3 regions of the Martelella soudanensis genome follow, and region 2 is predicted to be linked to each of the others. Evidence: predicted binding sites of a transcription regulator. Region 2 holds the regulator's gene; each other region holds the start of a gene.
The links. The regulator LexA, encoded in region 2, represses DNA repair genes until DNA is damaged. The targets are predictions, from matches to a motif close to TGTTCNNNNTGTGTTCNG.

Region 1: the regulator LexA is predicted to act here: its motif matches at 2,109-2,126, upstream of HQ843_RS23450 (ATP-dependent helicase).
Region 3: the regulator LexA is predicted to act here: its motif matches at 2,873-2,890, upstream of HQ843_RS16390 (ImuA family protein).

What each region holds. Positions count from the first base shown of each region.
Region 1 is NZ_CP054861.1:4,894,598-4,899,992, forward strand. It holds gene HQ843_RS23440 (efflux RND transporter permease subunit) at 1-841, opposite strand, end outside; gene HQ843_RS23445 (efflux RND transporter periplasmic adaptor subunit) at 838-1,956, opposite strand; gene HQ843_RS23450 (ATP-dependent helicase) at 2,177-4,603, shown strand; gene HQ843_RS23455 (tRNA-binding protein) at 4,841-5,182, opposite strand; gene proC (pyrroline-5-carboxylate reductase) at 5,215-5,395, opposite strand, start outside.
Region 2 is NZ_CP054861.1:4,023,811-4,029,205, reverse strand. It holds gene gltA (citrate synthase) at 1-431, opposite strand, end outside; gene HQ843_RS19335 (ComEC/Rec2 family competence protein) at 673-3,297, shown strand; gene lexA (transcriptional repressor LexA) at 3,251-3,958, opposite strand; gene HQ843_RS19325 (TRAP transporter substrate-binding protein) at 4,339-5,376, shown strand.
Region 3 is NZ_CP054861.1:3,435,604-3,440,998, forward strand. It holds gene HQ843_RS16380 (error-prone DNA polymerase) at 1-626, opposite strand, end outside; gene HQ843_RS16385 (Y-family DNA polymerase) at 623-2,146, opposite strand; gene HQ843_RS16390 (ImuA family protein) at 2,061-2,822, opposite strand; gene HQ843_RS16395 (ATP-dependent helicase) at 3,006-5,075, shown strand; gene HQ843_RS16400 (SOS response-associated peptidase) at 5,090-5,395, shown strand, end outside.

The DNA of each region.
Region 1 (5,395 bases), 870 kb from region 2:
CGGTTGCCACATCGCCGATACGGACATTGTCGGCGACCTTCAGATCGGCGAATTCCTCCGGCGTGGTGAGGTCGGCCGTCGCGCGCACGCCGAGCGCCTGGGTGGTGCTGGTGAGCGACCCCGCCGGCACATCCCACGACATGTCGGAAAGCGCGTTGGCAAGATCGGCAACGGTCAGGCCCCGGCTGGCGAGGGCGGCCTGATTGATATCGATGCGGAAGACTTTATCCCGGTCGCCATAGACCGCGATATCGGCCACGCCCGATACGGCGGCAAGCCTGTCCTCGATATTGTCTTCCACATATTTGGTCAGATCGTCGATATCGAGCGTGGTCGAGGTAACCGCCAGCCGCAATATCGGCTGCGCATCCGAATCGGCCTTGACGATGCGCGGTTCGTCGGCGTCATCGGGCAATTGCCCCTCGACCCGGCCCACGGCATCGCGGACGTCCATCGAGGCGACGTTGATGTCGGTATCCTTGCTGAATTCCAGCGTCACCCGGCTGGAGCCGGTCTGCGAGTTGGAGGACATCGACTGAAGCCCGGAAACCCGTGCCACCGCCCCCTCGATCACGCCGGTGACCTCGCGGTCGACCGTTTCGGGCGAAGCGCCGGAAAAGGTGGTGCGCACGGTGATCACCGGCTGGTCGACATCCGGCAGTTCACGCACCTCGACGCCGAAATAGGCCGCAAGGCCGGCAACCACGATCAGCGCATTGAACACCAGCGCCATGATCGGCCGGCGCACGAAGATCGCGGTGAAGCCGTGTTCAGTCGCATGTTCGACAGCAGTTTCGTCGATCTCGTCGCGCAGCTCGTCGGGCGGGGTCTCCTCGCTCATGACGATGCCTCCGCGCCTGTCGATGCCTCGCGCACCGGGCCGCCCTCGCGCAGGCGCTGGATGCCTTCGATGATGACGGCATCGCCCGCCTTGAGCACGGCATCCACCAGCACCATATCGGGATCGCGCTGGATCACCCGGACCCGGACCTTCTGCGACGCGCCGTCGACGATCCGCCAGACATAGGAGCCTTCCGAATCCCACTGGATCGCAAGCGGATCGACGGCTGGATACTCATCGCCCGGAAAGCGCATGGTCACGTCGAAGGACATGCCCGCTCTCAGCGCATCATTGTCATTGTCGATGCGCGCGCGAACGGTGAAGGTCCGGCTTGCGGCGTCGATCCGGTTGTCGACCGCCTCGACCACGCCGTCGAACCGTTTCTGCGGGGCGGAGACCAGGCTTGCCTCCACCGGCGCGCCCGGTGTCACGGCGGTGGCGAAGCGTTCCGGCACGGAGAAATCGACGAGAATCGCCGAACGATCGTCAATGGTGACGATTTCCGAGGAGGTGGTGACATAGTCTCCGACAGTAACGCCGACAATGCCGGCAACGCCCGAAATCGGGGCGACGATCTGCCGGCGGGCGAGATCGAGCTCGGCCGACTCCAGATCGAGTTGAGCGGATTTTTCGGCGATCTCGGCGTTATAGACCTCAAGATTGGAAATCGAGGAACTGATCCTGCGGTTGATATCGGCCTGCCTTGTGGCGCTTTCGAGAGCGACTTCTGCCAGATTGCGGGCCAGAACCTGCTCGCGGTCATCGAGCTGGACGATGATCTCGCCCGTCTCCACCGTGTCGCCGGACGATATGCTGATGTCCGTGATCGTGCCGGCCTGCTCCGGCAGAAGCGTCACAGACTGGATTGCCGCCCCGCTGCCGATCGCCGTCAGTTGATCGTTGACCGTGCCCATCCTGACCGGCGCGGTGACCACCTGGACGGCGCCGCCGAAACCGCCGCCCCGGCCGCCGGCTGCGGGTTTTGCCGCGCTCTTGCTCTCCACAACGCCCATCGAGGCCATAAGCTCGCGCCCGCCGGGAGCGAACCAGAGCCAGGCCGCGGCCCCGACGGCCAGAACACCGAGACTGACGGCAAGCTGTTGATAAAGACGCATTCATGACCTCGGACTGGAAGCTGGGGGCGGGGTACCTGTCAGCGCAGTATCGTTATCGTTCCCGCCTCTGCAAGTCGCCAGATTAAACCTCACCAAATTGTAATGTTCCCCTCGCCGACCGACAGATAACCGGCGGCCGGCGGAGCTTTCAATGTGCTTTTTTTGTTCTCATTGACCGCGCCGCCTTCACCTTTGCCATGCGAGCCACTAGATTGGCCCCATGAATCAAGGTGACGACGACATTCCGTTTTTCGATGAAGACGATGCACAGCCGGCCGCGCGCACCGGACTGGCCGCCCGGGCCATGGCCGCGCGCCGCGCGCCGGCGGCGCCCGACTATCTGACCGGCCTCAACCCCGAGCAGCGCGACGCCGTGGAAACGACCGAAGGACCACTGCTGGTGCTCGCCGGCGCAGGCACCGGCAAGACCCGCGTGCTGACCACCCGCATCGCCCATATCCTGGCCTCGGCAAAGGCCTATCCCAGCCAGATCCTCGCCGTCACCTTCACCAACAAGGCCGCGCGCGAGATGAAGGAGCGGGTCGGCGCTCTGGTGGGCGGCGCGGTCGAGGGCATGCCCTGGCTCGGCACATTCCACTCGATCGGCGTCAAGCTTCTGCGTCGTCACGCCGAGCTTGCCGGCCTCAGGTCGGACTTCACCATTCTCGATACCGACGACGTCATCAGGCTGATCAAGCAATTGATCCAGGCCGAGGGGCTCGATGACAAGCGCTGGCCGGCGCGCCAGTTCGCCGGCATGATCGACAACTGGAAGAACAAGGGCCTGACCCCGAAGGCGATACCGGAAGGCGATGCCCGCGCCTTTGCCAACGGTCGCGGCCGGGAACTCTATCAGGCCTATCAGGACCGGCTGAGGACGCTCAATGCCTGCGATTTCGGCGATCTTCTGCTGCACCCGATCGAGCTGTTCCGTCAGCACCCGGACATCCTGAAGGAATATCACAGGCGCTTCCGCTATATCCTGGTGGACGAGTATCAGGACACCAACACCGCGCAATATATGTGGCTGCGGCTGCTGGCCCAGCGTCCCAGCGGCGACGAAGGCCCGATCAACATCTGCTGCGTCGGCGATGACGACCAGTCGATCTATGGCTGGCGCGGTGCGGAAGTCGACAACATCCTGCGCTTCGAGAAGGATTTCCGGGGCGCGAAGGTGATCCGGCTGGAGCGCAATTACCGTTCCACCGCGCATATTCTGGGGGCCGCCGGCAATCTGATCGCCCATAATGAAGGCCGCCTCGGCAAGACGCTATTCACCGAGCGCACCGATCCCGACGACGACAAGGTCCAGGTCCATGCCGCCTGGGATTCCGAGGAGGAAGCCCGCGCCGTCGGCGAGGAGATCGAACAATACCAGAAGAAGGGCGAGGCGCTGAACGACATGGCGATCCTGGTGCGCGCCTCGTTCCAGATGCGCGAGTTCGAGGACCGCTTCGTCACGCTCGGGCTCAACTACCGCGTCATCGGCGGCCCGCGCTTTTACGAGCGCCTCGAAATTCGCGACGCCATGGCGTTTTTCCGGCTGACCTGCCAGCCGGCTGACGATCTGGCGCTGGAACGGATCATCAACACGCCGAAGCGCGGCCTTGGCGATGCCAGCGTGCGCAAGGTCCATGATTACGCCCGCGCCCGCGACATTCCGATGCTGGCGGCCGCCCGCGAACTGATCGACACCGACGAGCTGAAGCCGAAGCCGCGCAAGGCGCTGTTCGATGTCGTCACCCAGTTCGACCGCTGGCAGGACCTGTTGGAGACGACGCCGCATACCGAGCTTGCCGAACAGATCCTCGATGAAAGCGGCTATACCGAGATGTGGCAGAACGACCGCTCGGCCGAAGCCCCGGGACGCCTTGAAAACCTGAAGGAGCTGATCCGCTCCATGGACGGTTTCGAGAGCATGCGCGGGTTCCTCGAACATGTCTCGCTGGTGATGGATGTCGACCAGAACGAAAAAATGGACGCCGTCTCGATCATGACGCTGCATTCCGCCAAGGGGCTGGAATTCAAGACCGTGTTCCTGCCGGGCTGGGAAGAGGGCCTGTTCCCGCACCAGCGCGCGCTCGACGAGAGCGGCCGGGCGGGGCTCGAGGAAGAGCGCCGGCTCGCCTATGTCGGTCTCACCCGCGCCAAGCGCCATTGCCATATCTGGTTCGTTTCCAACCGCCGGATTCACGGGTTGTGGCAATCGACCATGCCATCGCGTTTTCTCGATGAGCTGCCGGAAGACCATGTCGAGGTCGGCGAGACCGAGGTTTCCTATGGCGGCTACGGCCAGTCCCGCTTCGACCGGGCCGAGCCGTTTTCCAACACCTACTCCACCCCCGGCTGGAAGCGCGCGCAGGAACACCGCAGCGATGCCACCCGCGACAATTGGGGCACGCGTTCCGGCCACGCGGTCGAGCGGGTCGGCTATGGCGAGAGCGGGCCGCGCGGGCGCACCATCGAGGGCGAGCTGGTGGCGCGCAGCACCGGCGAGGAAAGCTCTGCCTTCAGCGTTGGCGACCGCGTCTTTCACATGAAATTCGGCAATGGCAACATCACCTCGATCGAAGGCAACAAGCTGACCATCGATTTCGACAAGGCCGGCCGCAAGCGCGTGCTCGACGGATTTGTGAAACCCGTCTGACCGTCAGAGGAACCGGTTATCGGACTGCTGACAAAATCCCCCAAACTCCTCCGTCATGCCGGACTCGACCCGGCATCCAGGGCCGCTTGTGGTGAATCTCAAGAAAAAGTCTTTGTGCGCAAGGGCTTGCGCTTGCTGGATTCCGGCTCAAGGCCGGAATGACGGCGGAGAGAGATGATCCCGCGATCGTTCGCGGGGTTGTCAACAAGCTGGATTATTCTCTTTTCCGGTGTGCGCTCAGTGCAGCCGGGCGCCGTTCGTGACGGATTTATCGATGGCTGCCAGAACGACCGCGCCGGCCTCGTCCGCAAAGCCGAGAGTGAGAACCTCGGAGCGCATCGGGCCGATCTGGCGCGGCGGGAAGTTGACCACCGCCATGACCTGGCGACCCACGAGCGCTTCCGGCGTATAATGCACGGTGATCTGGGCCGAGGATTTCTTGACGCCGATTTCAGGACCGAAATCGATCTTCAGCTTGAAGGCGGGCTTGCGCGCTTCGGGGAACACCTCGGCCTCGATGATGGTGCCGATGCGGATATCGACCTTCATGAAATCATCGAAATCAATCTCTTCACTCAAATTGAAACCCTCTTGAATACCGACCGGCGCCATCAGCCTGCAAGCTCCCGCGAGCGTTTGCAGGCGGCGTCCAGCGCGCGGTCGAAAATCGGCTGCAGCCCATCCTCGGCCATCAGATGCTCCAGAGCCGCCGCCGTGGTGCCGCCGGGCGAGGTGACGTTCTTGCGCAGCGCGCCCGCGTCATCTGCGGAGGAATCGAGCAGCGCCCCCGCG
Region 2 (5,395 bases):
AAGGCAGACATGGCTCCAACGGCGCCGCAGATGATGGCCATGGGATGGGCATCACGGCGGAAACCGGTAAAGAGCCTCGTGAGTTGATCGTGAATCATCGTGTGATGGGTCACACGGAAGTCGAAATCCTTTTTCTGCGTGGCCGTCGGCAGTTCGCCGAAAAGCAGCAGATAGCAGACTTCGAGGAAGTCGGCGTTTTCGGCGAGTTGATCGATCGGGTAGCCGCGATGCAGCAGGATGCCGTTGTCGCCGTCGATATAGGTGATCTTGGATTTGCACGATGCCGTCGAGGTGAAACCCGGATCGTAGGTGAACATGCCCGACTGCTTGTAGAGCGAACCGATGTCGAGGACTTTAGGCCCGAACGTGCCTTCTTCCACCGACAGCTCAAGTTCCTGGCCGTCGAGTTTTAGTTTTCCAGTTTCCGTCATCCTATCCTCCAAATTTCCGGCGCGGATGCGCTGTCGAAGCCAATCGGGATTTTAATCAGCTATAGGATTGGCAGGGTGTTGCCAAGCCGACGAAGCCGCGCGGCGGGTGATGAGTAATATCTGCGTTTAGCAAGTTTTTCGGGGTTTAGAAAAGGAAAATTTTGCTTATGCGGCCAGCGCTTGCATTGCAATCGATTAGCATTGGTCACAACATGTAAAAGTTGTGGGGCGGCGATTGCGGATGCGCGGGAGCGGGGCTGGCACGAGCGAGATCGACAAGGCGGAAGCCCGGCGCGCCGGCGCCGCCCGGCTTCCCGCGCTCTTCACGCGGCGGCGTTCGACAGGTCCCGGAGACGCGGATTTCGACCGGCGCAACGCCAGCCGGGCCGGGCTGTTCAACCTTGGCGCCTTGTGGCGCGAGGAGCAGGCTTTCGGCCGGGTCTTCCTCATGGTTCCGGTGGCTCTCGCGGCCGGGATATGCTGGTGGTTTTCGCTTTCCCAAAGCCCGGCATTGCCGGGCCTTGCGCTCTATTGCGGGCTTTCGGTGGTTGCGGCCGTCTTGCTGCGAAACGGAAAGGGCTTTCCGCGGCTTGCAAGCGCGGGTCTCGCGCTTTTCCTGTGCGGCGCCATGCTTGCCGCGACAGAGACCGGCCGACGCGCCACCGTGATGCTCGATTCGCCCGTGACGACACATATCGCCGGCATTGTCGAAAGCCGCGAGCCGACGGAAACCGGCTGGCGCTATGTGGTCAAGGTGACGGCAACGGATGACCCGGTCATTCACCGCCCGCCCGAGCGCGTGACGCTTGTCGCCCGCGGCAATTTGCCGCCGGTCCCGATTGGCCACAACATTCAGGGGCTCGGACGCCTGCTGCCGCCTTCCGCGCCGGTAATGCCCGGTCTGGTTGATTTCGGGTTCCTGTCCTATTTCGATGGGGTCGGCGCGGTGGGCTTCTTCTATGGTCCGCCGAAAGATATCGGGCGCCCGCCCGCGCCGGGCCCGGTCGCGGAGGCGGCATTGGCGATCGAGCGGATTCGAGACGGCATTGCAGGGCGCATCCGGACAGTGCTTGAGGGCGATACCGGCGCTTTCGCCAATGCGATCATCACCGGCGAGCGCCGGGCGCTGAGCGATGACATGCTCGATGCGCTGCGCAATGCCGGCCTTGCCCATATCATTGCCATTTCCGGCCTTCACATGGCGCTCGCCGCCGGCATTTTCTTTTCGAGCCTCAGGCTGCTGCTGGCCATGTCGCCGCGGGCGGCCGAGGCGGTTTCGACCAAAAAGATCGCCGCCGCCGCCGCGATCGCGGCGGCCCTTTTCTATCTGCTGATTTCCGGGATGCAGGTTTCCGCCGAACGCGCCTTCATCATGCTGGCGGTGATGCTTGCGGCGGCGATCTTCGACCGCCCGGCGATCAGCCTGCGCAATGTCGCGCTGGCGGCGCTGGTGATTCTGATCGTGACCCCCGCCGAGGTGGTGGGGCCGGGCATGCAGATGTCGTTTGCCGCAACGCTTGCGCTGATTGCAGGCTATGGCGCCTGGCAGCGAAGGCCTGCGGGCGGCCTTGCCTCGCGCCGGGGCGCGCTCCGCTGGCTGTGGATCGCCTTTTCCGGGATCGTGTTGACCGCATTGATCGGGGGGCTGTCGACGACGCCGTTTGCCATCCACCATTTCTCGCGCATTGCCGGCTACGGGCTTTTGGGCAACCTGCTTGCCATGCCGGTGGTGACCTTTATTGTCATGCCCGCCGGGCTGCTGTCATTGCTTGCCATGCCGCTCAATCTTCACGCCCCGTTTCTGGCGGTCATGGGCTGGGGGCTCGATTGGGTGATGCAGGCCGCGACATGGGTCGACGGCCTCGGCGGCGCGTTCACGACAGGCCGCGCTCCAGCGGGATTTCTGCTTCTTTTCCTGGTCGGATTCCTGCCGCTTGTGCTGTTGCGCACACGGTTGCGGCTGCTTGGCGTCATACCGATGGCGCTCTCCTTCGCGCTGATTTCCTGGCCGCGCGCCCCGTTGCCGCCCCAGATCCTGGTGGCGGCCGACGGCGACCTCGTTGCGATCGTCGCCGGCGAGGTCGCCGCGCTCAACACCAAACGGCCGCCATCCTTCGTGTTCGAGCAATGGGAAACCGCACTTGCGCTATCGCAAACGGCGCCACCTGTGGAGGAAAGCACGCTGGTGTTGCAAGAGGAGGATCGCTTCGCCCGGCTGGATGCGCCGGATATGGCCCAAGCCGCCGAAACGTTACTCAAAACGATCGCCGAGGCCGAACGGAGGCCCGGCATCTTCCGATGCGAGGACGATGCATGGTGCTATGCGGTCTTTACGGGGCTTCGAATCATGACGGTCGAACGACCGGCCTTCACCGGACTTGCCTGCGATAATGCCGATATCGTCGTCAGTCGATACCGTCCCGGCTTTCAGACCTGCCGCTCCGGCGCCTATCTCATCACCCCGGCAATGCGCCGGCAGCGCGGCGCGTTTCAATTCACGCTGTCGCCGGAGGTTGCGCGCGAACGCCCGGACAGCGGCACATCAGCGTCGCCTCAAAACACAGCCTGGCACGCGGACAATGAGCCTGCGGAAGCACGTCACCGAAGCGCTGCGGCCTCCGTGACAGTCGGCGATGCCACTGCGGGGACCGCACCCCAGGCTGTCTCCAGAAAGGCCCGCCAGCCCTCGTGCGGGCCGACAAGCGTTTCGCTCAAAACCTCGGTCACAGCGCTCGATCGCCCTTGGAACAGACACCGGCTCTACGACTGGCGTTCCGGAGAATATCTGCCGGTGATCACGGTTCCGGAGACGCTTACCTTCAGTGGTAGCGGCGGATCAGACCGACCAGCTTGCCCTGAACCTTGACCTGGCTTGCGGCGAAAATGCGGGTCTCGTAAGCCGGATTGGCCGCTTCCAGCGCGATCGATGCGCCCTTGCGGCGGAACCGCTTCAGGGTCGCTTCCTCGTCATTGACGAGCGCAACGACAATATCGCCGGGGGAGGCGGTGGAGATATTGCGGATGATTACGGTATCGCCGTCGAAGATCCCGGCGTCGATCATCGAATCACCCTGAACCTCAAGCGCGTAATGTTCTCCCGCGCCAAGCATTTCCGCCGGCACTGTGATCTGATGGGTGTTTTCCTGAATGGCCGAAATCGGCACGCCGGCAGCAATCCGCCCCATGACCGGTATGCCGGTCGAGCCGCTGTCATTGTTGCCGACCGGCGCCTTGGGCTCTTCCTGTTTCTTGCCGAGGGAGCCTTCGATCACGCTTGGCGAAAAACCCCGGCGCGGCGGCTGACCCATCGTGCTGTCCGGCATGCGCAGGATTTCTAGCGCCCGGGCGCGGTTGGGAAGCCGACGGATGAAACCGCGTTCCTCCAGTGCCGTGATCAACCGGTGAATGCCCGATTTCGACGCGAGGTCGAGCGCTTCCTTCATCTCATCGAAGGAGGGCGGAATGCCCGTCTCTTTCATCCGTTCATGAATGAAAAACAGCAATTCCTGTTGTTTGCGTGTCAGCATTTCCTGCCCCTGGTCCTTCGAAACAAATCCAGAACGAATATACATGTTCCTACTGTGTTCCGCAAGTGCAACCGGAGTGGGGCAAAAATAACGGGCTCGCGCGGAAATTCGCGCCTCCTGTCGCCACACAATGCGTCCGCTCGCATGCGTTTTGCCATGGCCCCCATTTAACGAAATTCTGCTCGTCGTTCTCCCGCATCGCCTGGGGCTTTCGATATTTCTGGTGCGTGGTTTGATTGCAAGGCTGTCGACAACATAAGATTTTTAAAATAGAGTTTCAAAAGTGACCTTTTGTCCCAGGTCGCGCATGGTGGCCAAGACGCCGGGAGGGCGAAGCGGGCCGCCGCCCATCAGGAGGAAACGGGACGGGGAGGAATTACATGAAGAAATTTGCAGCACTCGCGCTCGGTGCGGCGATGACGGTTAGTGCGACGGTCAGCGCTGCCAGCGCCGAGCCGATCGTCATCAAGATCGGCCACAGTTCCGAGGCGGACCTGCATCTGCCGGGCGCCGGGCGAACGGCTTGCGTTGTCGCGATGAAGGAGTATCTCGACGTCGCTTCCGAAGGCGAGCTTGCGCTTGACGTCTATCCGGACGGAGCGCTCGGCGGCGCCCGTGCGATGGTTGAATCGGCGCAAACCGGCGTGATCCAGATGGTCGGCGCCTATACGTCGATCCTTGTGCCGTTCGTGTCGGAAATGGCCGTCACGCAGATACCATATGTTTTCCCGGACAGTCTGACGGCCTGGCAGGTCATGGATGGTCCCTTCGGCGATGCGCTTGCCGAAACCGTCCTTGAAAAGACCGGACTTCGTGTTCTGGCCTGGCCGGAAGGCGCCGGTTTCCGCAATATCTACGCGGACAAGCCGATCCACAGCGTCGCCGACATGAAGGGCATGAAGATGCGCGTGCCGGAAAATCCGGGACTGCTGGCGATGTTCCGCGCCTGGGGCGCCAATACCGTTACGATCAGCTGGAACGAACTCTACACCGCCCTGCAGTCGGGCATGGCCGCAGGCCACGATACCGAGCTCTATTCGATGTATTCGTCAAAGCTCTATGAAGTGAACCCCTATGTCACCGTGACCCGGCACAGCTACAATCTGCACCCGGTTCTCATCAACGAGGAGTTCTTCCAGTCGCTGTCGCCTGAAAACCAGACTCTGATCCTGCGGGCAGGGGACCTCTGCAATCGCGTCGGAAATGCCCAGTCCCTCCTTTCCTCGCTGGTTATCCAGAGCGCGATGGAGAAGGAAGGCGCGGTCTTCTACTACCCGACCAAGGCAGAGCTCGCCGAATTCCGCGAACTTTCCCAGAAACCCTATGTCGACATGGTTCTGAGGCAGATGGGTCCCGACGGCCAGGAATGGGTCGATCGCATTCTCGCCGCCACCAAGGAAGCTGAAACCCAGCGCTAAGCCGCGGACGCGAACGGGG
Region 3 (5,395 bases), 590 kb from region 2:
TCGATGGTGACATTGTGCCGGATGGCGGTGACGAGATCCTGCATCATCTGCCGGTCTACCGCGTGGAACAGAACGTCATTGGTGACGACCGTCGGAACCCGGGCTGCGGCAGCGAGGTTCGACAGCTGCCAGAGGCGGAGCTGATCGTTCGGCCGCCGTCGCAGTGTCAGCGCCAGATAGGCGCGATCCCCGAAAGCCTCCCGCAGACGTCGCAGATGCATGGCGCAGTCATCATCGGCGCGATCCGGTATCAGGACGGCGATCAGTCCTTCGCCATAGGTCACGAGATCGGCCCATTCGAGGTGGCACTTTCCTTTGCCGGCCCGCTTCTTGCCGAGCGACAGCAGGCGGCAAAGCCGGGCATAGGCCGCCCGGTCGGTTGGATAGACGAGGACCGGCAGGCCGTCGGCAAGGTCGAGGCGGCAGCCGATCACCAACCGGATACCACTCTGTCGTGAGGCTTCGAACGCCCGCACGACACCAGCCAGCGAATTGCGGTCAACGACACCGATGGCCTCGATGCCGAGGTCTGCGGCGCGGGCGAACAGCTCGTCACAACTGCTCGCCCCGCGCAGAAACGAGAAATGCGTGGTCACCTGCAGTTCGGCGTAGCGCGGCCCGGTCATCCGAAGATCCCATGGATGAACCAGCGTTGCGAACCGCTATCCTCATGCTCGCCGTCGCCGGAGCGGAACAGCCAATAGCGCTCGCCGGCATCGTCCTCGACCCGGAAATAGTCCCGGACAGCGGTGAGTTCGGCATCCCGCTTCCACCATTCGCCGCGAACCCTCTCCGGTCCATCGGCACGACGGATGCGGCGACGCACGCCGCGCCACGTGAACCATACGGGCGGGTGGTCTGGCAGAAGCGCCATGGTCTCGATTGGTTCCGGGCGGGACAATAACCGCGGCGGTCGCGGCCAGTCGCCGTCCCAGGTAAGGCCCGTCTCAGGCGCAAGCGGTGCAATGCGGGCGACCGAGCGTTCGGGCACATCGCTTTGAATCGGCGCGAAACGACAGAGCCGATGTTCGCCGACGCGGTTGGCAAGGACATCAACGAGGTCGGAAACATCGGCTTCCGGCTCCTCGACCAGGGAGGAGATCGTCTGCTTCTCCCGCAAGGGTTCGGTATGGATGGCGACTAGCACCATGATCTCGATCCCGAAACCCGGATCGACGGTCTCCAGCCTGTCGCGGAACAGGCGGACAAGGCGTCGAGGGTCACGAACTGGCTGGGCAGTGCCGACGCGGATGAACTGCATGGTGCTATCGACGCGGTGGAACAGAAGATCCAGCCGCCGAGCACCAAGGCCGCGCCTTTCGAGTTCAAGACAGAGCGCGTCGGCGAGCTTGCCAATACAGCGGGCAATGGTTTCAGGCGCGCCGATCGGCTCGGCAAAGGCCCTGCGCACCTCAACCAGCTCCGGCGAGCGGATCGGATCGACCGGTTCGGCAATCCGGCCAAGGGCCTGGTCGAGCCGCCGGACGGTTTCCGGGCCGAAGCGCAGGGTCAGCGGCGCGCGCGGCTGATCCAGCAGCTCACTGACATTCTCGAAACCGAGTGTGTGCAGGTCGGATACTGTTCCGGGATCGAGCCGGAGCGCTGAGAGCGGCATGGTTCGCAGCATCACCTCGCTTTCTCCCGTTGGAATGACGATTGAAGGCCGTGCCAGAAACCGGGCGGCAGCATGCGCGGCGCCCCAAGTGTCCGCGACCGCCGCGCGGGCTTCGACGGCGGCGGCGGCAAAGCGCCTGATCATGTCGGCAAGCATGGCTTCCTCCCCGCCATGCAGGTGATCGGCGCCGGTCGTATCGATCACCAGACCATCCGGCGGATCGGCCATCGCCACCGGCGAAATTCGCTGAAGCGCCCAGAGCGCCAGCTTATTCAATCCCTCGGTTTCGGCGGCAGGGTCGGAATCGGCAATTACAAGGCCCGGCACAAGGGCCTGTGCCTTGGTGACGGCCATGCCGATCCGAATACCAAGCCGTTCGGCATTGGCATCGAGAGCGGTAATCAGCCGGCGGCGGCCGTTGCGGCCGGCCATGACGAGCGGCGCATCAGCGGGAGGCGATGCGTCGCCCGACTTCCTTCTGAGGCGATCCGTCGGCCACCTCGGAAGGAAGAGCGAGACGACCCGTGTCATCACACGCCTCCAGTTCAAAATCGGCACTTTCTCCGGCACGACATCGGATGAGTTCGACCAGCCAGCGCGCGCGGCCAAGGCCGGGAACGGGCAAGGGGCGCGAGGGCAGGACGGAAACCCGCCAGCGGGTGACGCTCGCCGTCGGCTGCCCGAAGTCCCCGGCCTCGGTCTGCCGTCGCCATCGGCGCAGCGCCAGCCCGATCGTGTTGGAGTTCTCGGCCGCCAGCTGCAGGCGCCGGGAGGTCGTCATTGAGAGACGCGCGGTCTCGGCGACAACCGCCCCAAGCCCGCCATGGCGAAGCCCTTCCTCGAAACAGGCGAGCAGCGCCTTCTCGTCGCCGGCCTCGACATGGATTACCCGGTCGGGCTGAAGCCCGGCCTGGGCGATTGCCGGTGCAAAGAGATCGGGCCGTGTGACCACCCAAAGCACCTTGCCCCTCGTGCGCGCGGCAATGCCCGCGACAAACAGTGCCGCCGCTGCTCCATCGACAGCGCCATTGCCTCCACCCGCTACCTCATGCAGACAGCCTAGCGCCAGACCACCGCCCGGCAGCCTGCGATCGATTTCCTTCAGGCCGAACGGCAGAGCCGATCGGGCGCGTCCTCCAGGACCTTCGAGATGCGCGATGCGCTCCCGAAGCTCTGCGATGGCGGGACTGGCGGCGTTCCTCGGCATGATGTTGGACGGTCTCCTTCAGGACTTTGCAACGGCGGAATTCTCCGATATGTTCCTTATTTGTTCTTTTCCCGGTTTCGAGTCAATCGACCTCATTGGCGGGCCCTGTGGACGGCGACCGGGAAGAACACCGATGCGCAAGGCGTGCATCGTTGAATCACAAGAGGTTTAGGGTAGGACGGTATGAGCGCGGCGCATCTCGAAAAATTGAACGACAATCAGCGGGCCGCGGTTCTGCACGGCATGGATTTGCCAGATGGATCGATTGGCGGACCGCTGCTGATCATCGCCGGCGCCGGATCCGGCAAGACCAATACGCTTGCCCATCGCGTGGCCCAACTCGTCATCTCCGGCGCCGATCCTCGCCGGATCCTGCTGATGACCTTTTCGCGTCGTGCCGCCGCCGAAATGGGAAGGCGCGTCGAGCGGATATCCGCGAAGGCGCTTGGCGACAAGGCCGGGATCATGGCCGACGGGCTTGCCTGGTCCGGCACCTTCCATGGGATCGGCGCCCGTCTGTTGCGTGAATATGCAATCGAGCTTGGTCTCGATCCGCAGTTCACCATTCATGATCGCGAGGACTCGGCCGACCTGATGAACCTCGCCCGGCATGATCTCTGCTTCTCGAAGACGGAGAACCGGTTTCCGGCGAAGGGCACCTGCCTTTCGATCTATTCGCGCACCGTCAATGCCGAGGCGCCACTTGCGGAAATCCTGCGAGCGAACTTTCCATGGTGTGCGGCCTGGGAAAAGGAACTGAGGGAATTGTTCTCGGCCTATGTCGAGGCCAAGCAGGTCCAGAACGTCCTCGATTATGATGATCTGCTGCTCTACTGGGCGCAGACCATGGGCGATCCGGTGCTTGCCGCCGAGATCGGCGGACGCTGGGATCATGTCCTGGTCGATGAATATCAGGACACCAACCGCCTGCAATCCTCGATCCTGATGGCGCTCAAGCTCGGAGGGCGGGGTCTGACGGTCGTCGGTGACGACGCACAGTCGATCTATTCGTTCCGGGCTGCCACGGTTCGCAACATCCTCGATTTCCCGAATGAATTCTCGCCGAAGGCCGACGTGATCACGCTCGACCGCAATTACCGGTCGACACAGCCGATCCTCGCGGCTGCCAATGGCGTCATCGGTCTCGCCCAGGAGCGCTACACCAAGGATCTCTGGACCGACCGTGTCTCAACCGAAAAGCCGCGGCTGGTGACGGTTCGCGACGAAGGCGATCAGGCTCGGTTCATTGCCGACGAGGTTCTCGACAACCGCGAGGGAGGCATGCGGCTGAAGGATCAGGCCGTGCTGTTTCGGGCGAGCCATCACAGCGGGCCGCTGGAGGTAGAGCTCACGCGTCGCAACATTCCCTTCGTGAAGTTCGGCGGTCTGAAGTTCCTCGATTCCGCGCATGTGAAAGACCTGCTGGCAGCACTCCGGTTTGCCCAGAATATGCGCGATCGTGTGGCGGGCTTCAGGCTGATGCAGCTCTTGCCCGGTGTCGGCCCAGCCTCGGCACAAAACGCGCTGGACGCGATTGCGGAAACCGCCGATCCGGTCGAGGCACTGGCGGCACTGCCGGCCCCCTCGCGTGCGGTGGCCGATTGGCCGGGTCTTGTGTCTTTGGTCACGGACCTTCGCCAATCAAACATGGGCTGGCCCGCCGAGATCGGCCGGATCCGGGCATGGTATGAGCCGTATCTGGAGCGCATCCATGAAGACTTCGAGATGCGCCGCGCTGATCTGCTTCAGCTTGAGGACATTGCCGCCGGCTATCCGTCACGGGAACGGTTCCTGACCGAGCTTACGCTCGACCCGCCGGACGCTACCTCCGGCCAGGCTGGCGTGCCGCTGCTCGACGAGGATTATCTGATCCTTTCAACCATTCATTCGGCCAAAGGGCAGGAATGGCGCTCGGTCTTCCTCCTCAACGCCGTCGACGGCTGTATTCCCTCCGATCTCGGCGTCGGCACGACCGACGATATTGAAGAAGAACGACGCCTGCTTTACGTGGCGATGACGCGGGCACGCGACAGCCTGAACCTTGTCGTTCCACAGCGCTTCTTCACCCATGGACAGTCTTCGACCGGCGACAGGCATGTCTATGCCTCGCGAACCCGGTTCATTCCCACTATGTTGTTGCAGCATTTTGAGAACAGGACATGGCCGGTGGTGAAACCGGGCCAACAGAGCAATGCGGGCCCGCGGCAGGTGCGTCTTGATGTCGGTGCGCGGATGCGCGGCATGTGGCGCTGAGGAGGGGCGAGGATTTGTGCAATCTCTATAATCTGACGACGACACGGGATGCCGTCGTCCAGTTTACAAAGGCCATGAGCGACAAGGCCGGATGGAACGAGCCGTCGCTCAATATCTATCCCAACACGCTGGCGCCGATCGTTCGCGTCGATGGCGATGGCAATCGGGAGATCGTCAGTGCCACCTGGGGCATGCCGACGCCGCCGGCTTTCGTCAAAGGCAAGGCCGATCGCGGGGTCACCAATATCCGCAACGTCGGATCTCCGCATTGGCGGCGCTGGCTTGGGCCGACAAGCCGATGTGTTGTCCCGTTCACCTCA